Regions from separate parts of the Streptomyces sp. NPDC088706 genome, predicted to be linked through region 3. Evidence: riboswitches for the same ligand, from Rfam matches in the RefSeq annotation. Region 3 holds a riboswitch; each other region holds the start of a gene.

Region 1 (3,169 bases), on a different contig from region 3:
GAGCCGCCGCCGACCCCGCGCCCCTGGTAGACGGTGATGCCGGCGAACTCCTCGGCGTCCAGTATCCCGGTGTAGCGGTTGACGTGTCTGTCGATCGGGAAGCCGAGGAAGTTGCTGAGCGGCTGCTTCGTCCTGGTGCGGAGCCAGAAGGAGCGGTCGTCCGGCCTGGTGGTGTTGGCGAAGATCTTGCCGTCCGCGCCGGGGGTGTCCCAGGCCATGCCCATCTCGACCATGTGCACGTCCGTGCCGGCCTGGGCGAGCCGGAGGGCGGCGACGGAGCCGCCGTATCCGGTGCCGATGATCAGCACCGGCACATGGGCGCCGGAGCCGATCGGGCTCGCTGCCCCCCGGGCCGTGGCCCAGACCGGTGTGGCGGGCCCGGCGAGCGCTGCGGCACCGAGAAGAGAACCTGTTCCTGCGATGAAACTTCGACGGGAGACGCCTCTGGGTGCGCCTTCGTGCAGTTTGGTGTCGTTCATGTGACGTACCTCACTCTCGACGGAGTGCAACAGGTTCTACTGTTGATCGTGTGGTAAGTCACTAGAAACTTAGGGGTAACTTCCCGGTACGCCTGAGGGGCCCCGGACCATGCGGTCCGGGGCCCCTCAGGCGTGGGCGCGGAGGAATCAGTAGGCGCCGAAGACGTTGTCGATCGAGCCGTACCGGTCCGCGGCGTAGTTGCACGCGGCGGTGATGTTGGCGACCGGGTCGTAGCTGTCGGTCGAGGTGCCGGGCACGTGGTACGCCTGGAAGGTCGGGTCGATGACCTGGAGCAGCCCCTTGGACGGGGTGCCCTTCACCGCGTTGGAGTCCCAGTTGTTGATGGCGTTCGGGTTGCCGGAGGACTCGCGGATGATGTTGCGGTGGATGCCCTCGTAGGTGCCGGGGATGCCCCGCTCGGCCATGATCGCCAGGGACTCCTTGATCCAGCCGTCGAGGTCGTTCGTGTACGTGGCGGGAGCGGCGGCGGCCTTGGCCACGGGGGCGGCTGCGGTGCGCTCGGAACGGTCGGCGCGCTCCGCCGTCGCGGTGCGGTCCGCGGCGGGGACGGCGGCCTTGGAAGCCTTGTCGGCCTTGGCGTCTGACGGGGCGGCAGCCTTGGCGCCGATGGTCAGGGTGATACCCGGGTGAATAAGGTTCGGGTTCTCCCCGATGGCCTTCCGGTTGCCTTCGTACAGCTTCTTCCAGCCGCCGCTGACGGAATACTCGCGGGCGATCTTGGAAAGCGTCTCACCGGCCACCACGGAATGCTTGGCGGGCGCGGCCTTCGTCACGGAATTCGCCTGGGCGGTCACGGAGACGGGAGCCACCGCCTTTTCGGCGGCGACGGAGTGCGCGGGGGCCGCGGAGGCGGTGGTGGCGCCGAGCGCCGGGAGGGCCAGAACGGCTCCACCCGTGGTCACGGCGGCGATGCCACGGCTCAGCGAGACGGACTTGGGACGGCGGTGCTTACCCTGTGCGGGCATGGGGGATTTCCTCTCCGGCGCCTACGAGGTGAGCTGTCGGGTTCAGACGGGAGATGTCTGGCCGCATGGTCGTGCGACTTCACCCCTAGCCGTTCCGGAACCGGATCGGCGGCTTACCTGGGTCCCCCGCTCCTGCCGTACGTGAGTGGGTTTCGGATTCCCGGACGGCGGCAGGATTAGGCGTTCCATCCGGATTGACCGTGACCGTAGGCGAAAAACATCGGAAAGAACAAGCCCCGAATTCCGGATCATCTTTCCCCGCAAGATCCAATGAAAGAATTCCCGGCCGCGCCCGTTCCGTCACGGAGTCAACTTTCTTGGCCCAGAAGGGAACCGAACCCGCCTCATCCTCGTCCGCGCCCCCGGACGTGACGCTCGCCACGCCGCACGGGGGTGGCTGAAACAGAGGCGGTCAAAATTACCTAAGAGCCCTAATAGCCCTTTTATGAAATAGAGGTCCAAAAGGCTAAAATCACCCATACCTACCAGCCGAAACGGACTTATCGGGCGGCCATGTAGGCCGGGTCGGTGGCCTCGCGCGGCCAGGGCTTACGGTGTGGGGTGGAGACTTGGTAAGCCCACCCTTACCTCGACGTACGCTGTACCTGCCCGCGTTCGCCCGCCTTAAGGATCACCACGCCATGACACGCCCCGTCCGCGTCGCCATTGTCGGAGCCGGCCCTGCCGGTATCTACGCTGCGGACGCGCTGCTCAAATCCGAGGTCTGCCAGGACCCGGGGGTCTCGATCGACCTGTTCGAGCGCATGCCCGCGCCCTTCGGTCTGATCCGCTACGGCGTGGCCCCCGACCACCCCCGGATCAAGGGCATCGTCAAGGCGCTGCACCAGGTGCTGGACAAGCCGCAGATCCGCCTCTTCGGCAACGTCAGCTACCCGCACGACATCGGCCTGGACGACCTGCGGTCCTTCTACGACGCGGTGATCTTCTCCACCGGTGCCGAGGCCGACCGGGCGCTCGACATCTCCGGCATCGAGCTGGACGGCTCCTACGGCGCGGCCGAGTTCGTCTCCTGGTACGACGGCCACCCCGAGGTCCCGCGCACCTGGCCGCTCACCGCGGAGAAGGTCGCCGTCCTCGGCGTCGGCAACGTGGCGCTGGACGTCGCCCGTGTCCTCGCCAAGACGGCGGACGAGCTGCTGCCGACCGAGATCCCGGACAACGTGTACCAAGGCCTCAAGGCGAACAAGGCGCTGGAGGTGCACGTGTTCGGGCGGCGTGGCCCGGCGCAGGCCAAGTTCAGCCCGATGGAGCTGCGGGAGCTGGACCACTCCCCCAACATCGAGGTCATCGTCAACCCCGAGGACATCGAGTACGACGAGGGCTCCATCGCCACCCGGCGGGAGAACAAGCAGGCCAACATGGTCGCGCAGACCCTGGAGAACTGGGCGATCCGCGATGTGGGCGACCGCCCGCACAAGCTCTTCCTGCACTTCTTCGAGTCCCCGGTGGAGATCCTCGGCGAGGACGGCAAGGTCGTCGCGCTGCGCACGGAACGCACCGAGCTCGACGGCACCGGCAACGTCCGGGGCACGGGGAAGTTCACCGACTGGGACATGCAGAGCGTCTACCGCGCCGTCGGCTACTACTCGGAGGAGCTGCCCAAGCTGCCCTTCGACGTGGCCTCCGGCACCGTCCCGCACGAGGCGGGACGGGTCATCGCCGGTGACGAGCACATGGCTTCG
Region 2 (3,169 bases), on a different contig from region 3:
CCCACACGTCACTTGCGCCACAGCTCCCGGTGCGCGGCAGTGCCGCGCGCGGCAGCTTCCTGTGCTCAACGGCTTCACGCTCCTCAGTTCCTGCTTGTCAGTCGCACGGAAGGCATATCCCATGGGCTCCGCGAACGGCAGACACCGCCGCCCTCGTCAGGCACCCGCCATCGTCGTCGCCGCAGGCGTGACCGGATCGGCCATCGCCATGCCGCTCCTCGGCGCGGCAGGCGCACACGCAGCCGACGCCACCACCTGGGACCGGGTCGCGGAGTGCGAGAGCGGCGGCATGTGGAGTGCCGACCTCGGCAACGGCTACTACGGCGGGCTCCAGTTCTCGCAGGAGACCTGGTCGGCGTACGGCGGCACCGCCTTCGCGGAGCGGGCCGACCTGGCCAGCCGCTCGCAGCAGATCTCCGTCGCGGAGAAGGTCCTGGACGACAAGGGACCGCAGGCGTGGCCGAGCTGCGCGGTGATCTCCGGCCTCGCGGTGGACGGCAGCCTGCCCGGTGTCGACCCCGGCACCGTGCCCTCCGCCGATCCCACCCAGGACCCGGCGACCGCCCCGGCGGACGAAGCGGACGAAAAGCCGGAAGCCGGAAGTTCCGGCAACACGGACTCCGTGGACAAGGCCAGGAGGACCGGCGAGGGCGACAAGGCCGCCAGAGGTGAGAGGGAGGGCGGCAGCGACACGCCCGACCCCTCGGGCGGGACCTCCGCACCTCCGTCCGCCGGAAGGACCGGAGCCCCCGGGTCCTTTGACGCCTCGCAGCCCCCCGCCTCCGCCCCCGACCCCTCGCGGGACGCCGACCGCACCGGCGGCAAGCACCGGGGCGCCGCGGCCCCCGAGGAGCCCGGCGCGTCGGGGCGGGAGGGCGGTCCCCGTGAGTCCGGCCGGCACGCCTCGCGGGGCGAGGGTGACGCGCGGGACGGCGACGCGGTCGCCGAGGACGGCTACACCGTGCAGCCCGGGGACAACCTCTGGGCGATTGCTGACGCACAGAAACTTCCCCAGGGCTGGACCGGTCTGTACGAGGCCAACAAGGACCTCCTGGGCTCCGACCCGGACCTGATCCTGCCCGGACAGAGCCTGGAACTGGGGCTGGAGCAGAGCGCCGGGAAGAGCGTCGCGGAAGGCGCCGAGGAGTCCGCAGCCAACTGACGAATTCGGGAAAAAGCCGCAAAATCGCGGGTAGTTCAGAGGCCTATGCCCACTTATGCGTAAGTGAGACATGGGTCTCTTTGCTGCAACTGGCGTGTTGCGCCCGCCAGCTCGCCGCAGAACCCCTCCGACCTGCGGAAACGATCCGTCAGGGTGAGCAAGTAAGCGCCGATTGGACTAGTATGTCCATCTTTGAATGTCGGGGTTGCCTGTGTTTACGGTCGGAACCGCTCGCACCGCGGGCCCCGTCGACCGTCACGCCGAATCCTGCCGTCGGTCGAAGGGAACAGACGCGTGAAGCGCCGTAGGCAGGAGCGGGGGACCCAGGTAGGCCGCCGGGTCCGGACGGCCTCGTCGAAGGACGGGGGCGTACGGGAACGGCTTGGGGTGAAGTCGCGCGCAAGGTCGTGCGACCGGGCAACTCATCAGCCCGAACCCGACAGCTCACCTCGTAGGCGTCGGTGAGGAGATCCGTTCCATGCTGCTGAACAGCAAGGGCAAGCACCGCCGCCCCTCGAAGACCGTCCGTCTCGCCACCCTGGCCGGCGTCGCCGGTGCCGCCGTCGCCGTCCCGCTGATGGGCGCGACCAACGCCTCCGCCGCCTCCGTCGAGACCTGGGACGCCGTCGCCCGGTGCGAGTCCGGCGGCAACTGGTCCATCAACACCGGCAACGGCTACTACGGCGGACTGCAGTTCTCGCAGTCGAGCTGGGCCGCCGCCGGCGGTACGCAGTACGCCTCCCGCGCCGATCTGGCCTCCAAGGACCAGCAGATCGCCACCGCCGAGAAGCTCCTCGACATGCAGGGCCCGGGTGCCTGGGCCTGCGCCGGCGCAGGCGGCCTCACCAACGACGGTGTGGACCCGGGCGTGAACACCGGCTCCGGCTCGTCCGCGAGCAAGCCCGAGCAGGCGCAGCCCGAGCGCAAGGCCGAGCAGCCCACCACGCGCAGCGAGCAGCGCACCGCCCCGGCCGTCCCCAAGGCCGAGAGCTCCAAGAAGACCGTCACCACCCCGACCGGTGAGAAGGTCAAGAAGGGTGACGGCGAGTACAAGGTCAAGGCCGGCGACACCCTCAGCAAGATCGCTGACAAGGAAGACGTCAAGGGCGGCTGGAGCAAGCTCTTCAAGCTCAACGACGACATCGTCAAGGAAGCGGACCTGATCTTCCCGGGTCAGCAGCTCCACCTGAAGTAACAGTCGGCTCTCCTCCCCGGCGGGAGGGGGTCCGGCGGCACCCTCCCTCGCACGGCTCCCCGGCCCGGCGCGCTCTCCCCCCGTGCGCGCCGGGCCGGGGTCCGTCCGTGGCGGAGGAACGCGCGGATCCGGCCCGCGGATGCGTTCACCTCTTGTCACCAACGCTTGTTACCGCCCAGTAGATTTCTGGAGATTCGTCCCGTGATGCGGGCCCTTGGGTCCTTTTTCGTCCCAGGGGACGGGCGGTCGGCCGACTGACGCGGCCGGGCCGGTTAGGCTCGTGTCGCAAGGCCACAGTGACCCTGCACAACCAGCGTCATATCCCAGAAGGAGATGCCTCGTGCCGTCCATCGACGTCGTCGTAGCCAGGGAAATCCTCGACTCCCGGGGCAACCCCACGGTCGAGGTCGAGGTCGGCCTCGACGACGGCAGCACGGGCCGTGCTGCCGTTCCGTCCGGCGCCTCCACCGGTGCGTTCGAGGCCATCGAGCTCCGCGACGGTGACCCCAACCGCTACCAGGGCAAGGGCGTCGAGAAGGCCGTCCTCGCCGTCATCGAGCAGATCGGCCCGGAGCTCGTCGGGTACGACGCCACCGAGCAGCGCCTCATCGACCAGGCGATGTTCGACCTGGACGCCACCGAGAACAAGGCCTCGCTCGGCGCGAACGCCATCCTCGGCGTCTCGCTCGCCGTAGCGCACGCCGCCTCCGAGGCGTCCGACCTGCCGCTCTTCCGCTACCTCGGCGGCCCGAACGCGCACCTGCTGCCCGTTCCGATGATGAACATCCTGAACGGCGGCTCGCACGCCGACT
Region 3 (3,169 bases):
CCGGCATGGAGTAGATCGACTCCTCGCGGACGTTCGCCCCCGGCTTCGGGGCGTGGATCATCATCCCGTCGCCCTTGTAGATGCCGACGTGGCTGATGTCGTCGTAGAAGAAGACCAGGTCACCGGGGCGCAGGTCGGCGGTGGCGACCCGGGTGCCGAATTTCACCTGGTCCCAGGTGGTCCGGGGCAGTGTCACGCCCGCCTCCCGCCACGCCGCCTGCGTCAGCCCCGAGCAGTCGTACGAGGACGGGCCCGAGGCCCCCCACACGTACGGCTTCCCGATCTGGGCGCGGGCGAAGGCCAGCACCTTCTCGGCCTTGGCGGCGTAGCCGCTGCCCGCCCCGGTCCCGGTACCCGTACCCGTACCGGAGCCCGGGCTCGTCCCCGTACCGCTGCCGGAGCCGGAGCCGTTGTCCCCGCCGGACTCCTTCGCGGCCTCCTCGCGCGCCTTCTTCTCGGCCTTCTCCCGCTCCTTGGCCTCGGCGGCCTGGCGGCGGGCCAGCCGCTCCGCCTTCTCCTTGGCCTCGGCCTCCTTCTTGCGCTCCAGCTCCGCCAGCCGCGCCTTCTCCTCGGCGGTCAGCTTCGACAGCAGGGACCGGGCCTCGGTCAGCTTGGTCTGCACGTTCCGCTTGCCGGTGCGGAGCGCGGTCTGGGTCTCGGTGAGCGTCTCCAGGCTCTTCACGGCCTCCGCGCGCTTCCTCGACACCGCGGCCTGCTGCGTACGGAAGTCGTCGACGGCCTTCTGCTGCCGTTCGGTCGCCCGGCTCATCAGCTGGTTCTGGTCGAAGTAGGACTGCGGGTCGTCCGCCAGGAAGAAGGTCGCGGTGGGTGCGATGCCACCGGTGCGGTACTGCGCGGCCGCGTAGGCCCCCAGCTCCCTGCGCGCCTCGTTGATCCTCTCGGTCCGCTTCGCCACGTCGGAGAGCAGCGTGTCGACCTTGGTGCGCTGGGCCGTGGAGGCGGCCTTGGCGCGGTTGTACTGCTGGGTCGCGCTGCCCGCCTGCCGGTAGAGCTCGTCGACCTTCTTCCGGACGTCCTCGATGGCCGGTTTCGGCTCGGCGGGGGCCGCCGTCGCGCTCTGCGTGGAGAGAAGCGTCACGGAGGCCAGCGCGGCCGTCGTGAACCCGACGGCGGGGGTGGTGGTGCGCACCTTCGCGCGCGGCTTGCGATGCGATGCCAAGACCGGCATCTCCTTCCGTGGACCGCCTACCGGGTTAGCTGTCGGGTTCGGACGGAACGGAAGGCTGTCCTACGGTCCGGATGCGAGGGTACGGACCGATTCACCCCGGTTCTGCGTGTGGGTCCCCGGTTCCGAACTGCTGGGAGGGCAGCGCGGATTCGGCAGAGGTGACCGTGAGACGCGGTTCGTCTCTGGGAGGTACGGATCACCTGACCGAGCACGCTAGCCAACCCGTGGCACCGCTGGGAAGGAGGTGGAGCGATATGCCCGATACATTTTCGTGACCTTTCCGGGTCCGCGGTCCCGCACCCCCTCCGACCGGGCACTCCTTCACGGAACGTGGACGTCCGCTCTCCTTGCGTGCGGGTGGCGCGCTGGTGCCGGTGGCCGCTTCCCGGCTTCGACGGAAGGTTGTCGGTGCGGCCCTCTAGACTCGGATGGCGATGAGCAGCCTCTTTGACGACAACTTCCTGACCGGCCTCCAGTCCGCGGAGGACGGCCCGCCGCCGCCCCCCGAGGACCACGCACCCGAAGCGGTGCCGGAGGGACTCTTCGAGGGCGTCTTCGACGCGCCCCCGCCGCCCCGGGACGGGTACTACCGGGACGGCCACCCGCGCCCGGTCATCGACGCCGCGGCGCTGCTCGATGGGCTGAACACCGAGCAGCGCGCCGCCGTCGTGCACGCCGGGTCCCCGCTGCTCATCGTCGCCGGGGCCGGCTCCGGCAAGACCCGGGTGCTGACCCACCGCATCGCGCACCTGCTGGCCGAGCGCGGGACGCACCCGGGGCAGATCCTGGCGATCACCTTCACCAACAAGGCCGCGGGCGAGATGAAGGAGCGCGTCGAGCAGCTGGTGGGCCCGCGCGCCAACGCCATGTGGGTCATGACCTTCCACAGCGCGTGCGTCCGCATCCTGCGCCGCGAGTCGAAGAAGCTCGGCTTCACCTCGTCGTTCTCGATCTACGACGCCGCCGACTCCAAGCGCCTGATGGCCCTGGTCTGCCGCGATCTCGACCTGGACCCCAAGCGCTACCCGCCGAAGTCCTTCACCGCCAAGGTCTCCAACCTCAAGAACGAGCTCATCGACGAGGAGACCTTCGCCGGACAGGCGGCCGATGGTTTCGAGAAGACCCTGGCCCAGGCGTACGCGCTCTACCAGGCCCGCCTGCGCGAGGCCAACGCGCTGGACTTCGACGACATCATCATGACGACGGTCCACCTCCTCCAGGCCTTCCCGGACGTCGCCGAGCACTACCGGCGCCGCTTCCGCCACGTCCTGGTCGACGAGTACCAGGACACCAACCACGCCCAGTACACGCTGGTACGCGAGCTGGTCGGCCCGGCCGGGGAGGCCGACGCCCCCGCCGAGCTGTGCGTGGTGGGCGACGCGGACCAGTCGATCTACGCCTTCCGGGGCGCGACCATCCGCAACATCCTCCAGTTCGAGGAGGACTACCCGAGCGCGACGACGATCCTGCTGGAGCAGAACTACCGCTCCACGCAGACGATCCTCTCCGCCGCCAACGCGGTCATCGAGCGCAACGAGAGCCGCCGCCCCAAGAACCTGTGGACCAACGCCGGCAGTGGCGCCCGCATCACCGGTTACGTCGCCGACACCGAGCACGACGAGGCGCAGTTCGTCGCCGAGGAGATCGACCGGCTGACGGACAAGGGCGACGCCAAGGCGGGCGATGTCGCCGTCTTCTACCGCACGAACGCCCAGTCCCGTGTCTTCGAGGAGATCTTCATCCGCGTCGGCCTGCCGTACAAGGTCGTCGGCGGCGTGCGCTTCTACGAGCGCAAGGAGGTCCGGGACGTCCTGGCCTACCTCCGTGTCCTCGCCAACCCCGAGGACACCGTCCCGCTGCGCCGCATCCTCAACGTGCCCAAGCGCGGCATCGGCGACCGCGCCGAAGCCATGATCGACGCCCTGTCGATGCGCGAGAAGATCTCCTTCCCGCAGGCGCTGCGCCGCGTCGACGAGGCGT
Region 4 (3,169 bases), on a different contig from region 3:
GCCGGGCGCGGGCGGATCACTTCTGCGCTCGGTCGCGTTCTTCGACGGCGGCTCTCAGCGAGAATCCCCTCTCCTTGCTCTGTACGTTCAGTACGGTCTGTACGTTCAGTACGGTCTGTACGTTCAGTACGTTTCTGACGCGGCGTACGCGCCGCTTCGGCCTGCACTGCCCCGGCGGCTCGTTCGGGGCGATGGCTGCGGTCCACGACACGATGCGGTATCCGACGTGCGAGGTGGAGACGTTCTGTCCGGGGCGGCGACATGCCCTGCCCGGCGCGCGGGTAGTCATTCAGCAACCCGCGCCGGCCGAGCCGGTACGGGGTCAGCCGTCCGACCTGGAGATCCACGCACGCGAACTGGGCCGCACCCGCGAGCTGTTCACGGATATGCCGGTCCGGCACACGGACCGGACCGCCGAGCGGGTCGCCGCCGACATCGAGCGCGACACCGTCCTCGACGCGGCAGCCGCTCGCGGCCACGGGCTGGTGGACCGCGTCGTGGACCGCAAGCTCTCCCAGCCGCCGCACGACGCGAGGTGAACAGCCCATGGAACCGACGGAGTTCCCGCCCCTGCCCGCACTGACCCGCGCCGAGGGTGAGTTCATCGACTGCTACCTGGCGGTCCTGGACCAGGTGGGCCGCATCAACCCGGCACGCGGCAGCGACACCTACAGCGCCCTGCGGGCCGCGCAGGCCCTGGCCTCCCGGGCGGCGGCGCTGCGCGACGCGCTGGCCCTGATGCACGAGCGGGGCGAGCGGCAGATCCACGCGGCGACGCTGGCGCGTGCCCTGCGGGTGCTGGACGGCGAGCGGCGGGCGGGCCGGGTCGCCATGCCACCGACGCCGAACTGACCCGCTCCGCGCGCCGGGAGCGCGATACGGGAGCGAACCGGTCACCGCGCCACACGACACGCCCGGTCCCGCCATCGATTTTCCTCGCTCGTTCGGCGTAGGCGATCACCCGTGTGAGCGATGGTTCAACTTGCGTTCGGCGCGCGATGCGTACTCGAAATGCGTCCTTTCGTCGCTGGTACAAGGGCGTGCGCCCGGCCCGTCGGCGGGCGCGAATCCGCCCTCTCCACCCGAACGGATCAGTGGTGAGTAGACTCACAAATCACTGTTTCGACTCGGAAATCCGGCACTTCGTGAGTCAAGATCCCTGGGACGACAAGCCCCCGCCGCCGCGGCGGGGCGGTCCGGGTGGACGCCGAGTCCTGCCGCCTCCCGGATGACTGGTCGACAGGAGTGGATCGGCAGGAGTGGAGGACCCGAGCACAACGGGCCGACCGGGAGACCGGGAAGCCCTCGGGGTGAAGCCGCGTCACGCGGCCGGGCAACTTCGCCAGCCCGAACCCGACAGGTCATCCTTCACAGGCGGCTGACGAAGGGTTGCGCATGTCTGCGCAGGTTCATGTCCCGTCTCTGTTCACCCGGGTCGGCACGGCCTCGGTACTCACCTTTGCCGTGACGTCCGCCATGCTGGCGCCCGGCCTGGTCAACGATGCCGAGGCCGCCACCCATTCGACGAAGGCGCTCAAGGTCGCCGCGTCGAAGAAGGGGGCTCCCTACAAGTACGGGGCCGCCGGCCCCAGTCGGTTCGACTGTTCGGGGCTGACTCTCTACTCGTTCAAGAAGGTCGGGAAGAAGCTTCCCCGCACCGCACAGCAGCAGTACAACAAGACCCGCCATATCTCCAAGTCGCAGCGCAAACGCGGTGACCTCGTCTTCTTCCATTCCGGGCGCAGCGTCTACCACGTGGGCATCTACGCCGGGGGCGGGAAGATCTGGCACTCCCCCAAATCCGGGGACGTGGTGCGCAAGGCGAAGATCTGGTCCAAGAGCGTCTGGTACGGACGGGTCCGCTGACCCGCCGACCGGACGCTCCTCCCGCGCGGACGGTACGGGCCCCCTCGGCGCGTCTCAGCGCAGGAGGGGCCCGGTCACCAGCACCAGCCCGAGTCCGGTGAGCGCCACGCCGCTGCCGCCCTCGATCGCCCGCGCGGTACGCGGCCGGCGCAGCCATCGCCCCAGCCGGTCCACGAGCAGGGCGACGGCCGGGAACCAGATCAGGGCGAGCGCCACCACGAGGGCGGCGAGCAGCAGCGTCCTGGGCAGCGGCGGCTGCCCGGCCGGGACGAACTGCGGCAGCAGGCTGAGGAAGAGGACCGGGGCCTTCGGGTTGAGCGCGTTGGTCAGGAACCCCTGCCGGAGCGCGCGCCCGAACTCCCCGGGCGCCTCCGGCCGTACCCGGTCCGGCGCACGGCCCGGCTCCGGGACCCTGCGCCGGAGCGCGTACAGCGCGCTGATCCCGAGGTACAGCACGTACGCGCCGCCGAGCAGTTGGACGGTGCGGAAGAGCACGGGCACCGTCACCAGTACCGCGGCGAGCCCCGCCACGGCGAGCGCGGTGTGCACGAGCAGTCCTCCGGCGACCCCGAGCGCGCTGGCCAGACCGGCGCTGCGGGAGGCCAGGGCGTTGCGTACGACGACGGTGAAGTCGGCGCCGGGCAGCGCGACCATACCGGCGGCGATCCCGGTGAAGGCGATCAGTTGTGCGTCCATGGGGTCCAGCCTGGACCGGCGGAGCCTTCAGCGTGTACTTGCAATCTTCTGGGTCTGCCTAAAGGAACGCTTCATGTACGACCCGACGCGGCTCGCCGCACTGGTGGCGGTCGCCGAGACCGGATCGATCACACGGGCCGCCGCCCACCTGGGGTACACCGCGCCCGCGCTCTCCCAGCAGCTGGCCAAGCTGGAGCGCGAGGCCGGGGCGGCGCTGCTGGTGCGCCACCATCGCGGGGCGCGGCTGACGGCGGCCGGTGAGCTGCTGGCGGGGCGGGCCCGGCGGGTGCTGGACGAACTGGACCAGGCGCGGCACGAGCTGGCGCAGCTCGCCGGGCTGTCCGGCGGCCGACTGCGGGTGGGGACGTTCACGACGGCCGGGGTCCATCTGCTGCCACCGGTCCTGAGCGCGTTCCGGCGGGCCCACCCGGACGTGGAGCTGGCCGTCACGGAGTACGAGCCGCCGGGCGGGATCGCCGCGGTCACCGCGGGCGAGGTGGACCTGGCGCTGACCCACACGTACGAACCGGCGGTGGCCGAGCCGCCGCCCCCGGGCGTCGTCCTGGAACCCCTGCTGGTGGAGGAGCTGGTGCTGGCGACCGCGGTC

What was found. A riboswitch is a leader RNA that binds a small molecule or an ion and turns the genes downstream of it on or off. The one in region 3 is predicted to bind cyclic di-AMP.
Region 1: another riboswitch for cyclic di-AMP. It lies ahead of ACIQAK_RS18885 (transglycosylase SLT domain-containing protein); the one in region 3 lies ahead of ACIQAK_RS15075 (NlpC/P60 family protein).
Region 2: another riboswitch for cyclic di-AMP. It lies ahead of ACIQAK_RS25060 (transglycosylase family protein); the one in region 3 lies ahead of ACIQAK_RS15075 (NlpC/P60 family protein).
Region 4: another riboswitch for cyclic di-AMP. It lies ahead of ACIQAK_RS20150 (C40 family peptidase); the one in region 3 lies ahead of ACIQAK_RS15075 (NlpC/P60 family protein).

What each region holds. Positions count from the first base shown of each region.
Region 1 covers NZ_JBIVLW010000007.1:139,547-142,715, reverse strand. The annotation lists gene ACIQAK_RS18890 (GMC oxidoreductase) at 1-479, opposite strand, end outside; gene ACIQAK_RS18885 (transglycosylase SLT domain-containing protein) at 627-1,466, opposite strand; cyclic di-AMP (ydaO/yuaA leader) riboswitch at 1,472-1,656, opposite strand; gene ACIQAK_RS18880 (FAD-dependent oxidoreductase) at 2,108-3,169, shown strand, end outside.
Region 2 covers NZ_JBIVLW010000013.1:89,107-92,275, forward strand. The annotation lists gene ACIQAK_RS25055 (transglycosylase family protein) at 122-1,162, shown strand; cyclic di-AMP (ydaO/yuaA leader) riboswitch at 1,453-1,635, shown strand; gene ACIQAK_RS25060 (transglycosylase family protein) at 1,641-2,357, shown strand; gene eno (phosphopyruvate hydratase) at 2,698-3,169, shown strand, end outside.
Region 3 covers NZ_JBIVLW010000004.1:415,081-418,249, forward strand. The annotation lists gene ACIQAK_RS15075 (NlpC/P60 family protein) at 1-1,189, opposite strand, end outside; cyclic di-AMP (ydaO/yuaA leader) riboswitch at 1,188-1,354, opposite strand; gene pcrA (DNA helicase PcrA) at 1,624-3,169, shown strand, end outside.
Region 4 covers NZ_JBIVLW010000008.1:105,046-108,214, reverse strand. The annotation lists partial or broken gene ACIQAK_RS20165 (ABC transporter permease) at 1-100, shown strand, start outside; partial or broken gene ACIQAK_RS20160 (ATP-dependent Clp protease proteolytic subunit) at 162-539, shown strand; gene ACIQAK_RS20155 (hypothetical protein) at 547-852, shown strand; cyclic di-AMP (ydaO/yuaA leader) riboswitch at 1,206-1,392, shown strand; gene ACIQAK_RS20150 (C40 family peptidase) at 1,396-1,866, shown strand; gene ACIQAK_RS20145 (LysE family translocator) at 1,921-2,562, opposite strand; gene ACIQAK_RS20140 (LysR family transcriptional regulator) at 2,636-3,169, shown strand, end outside.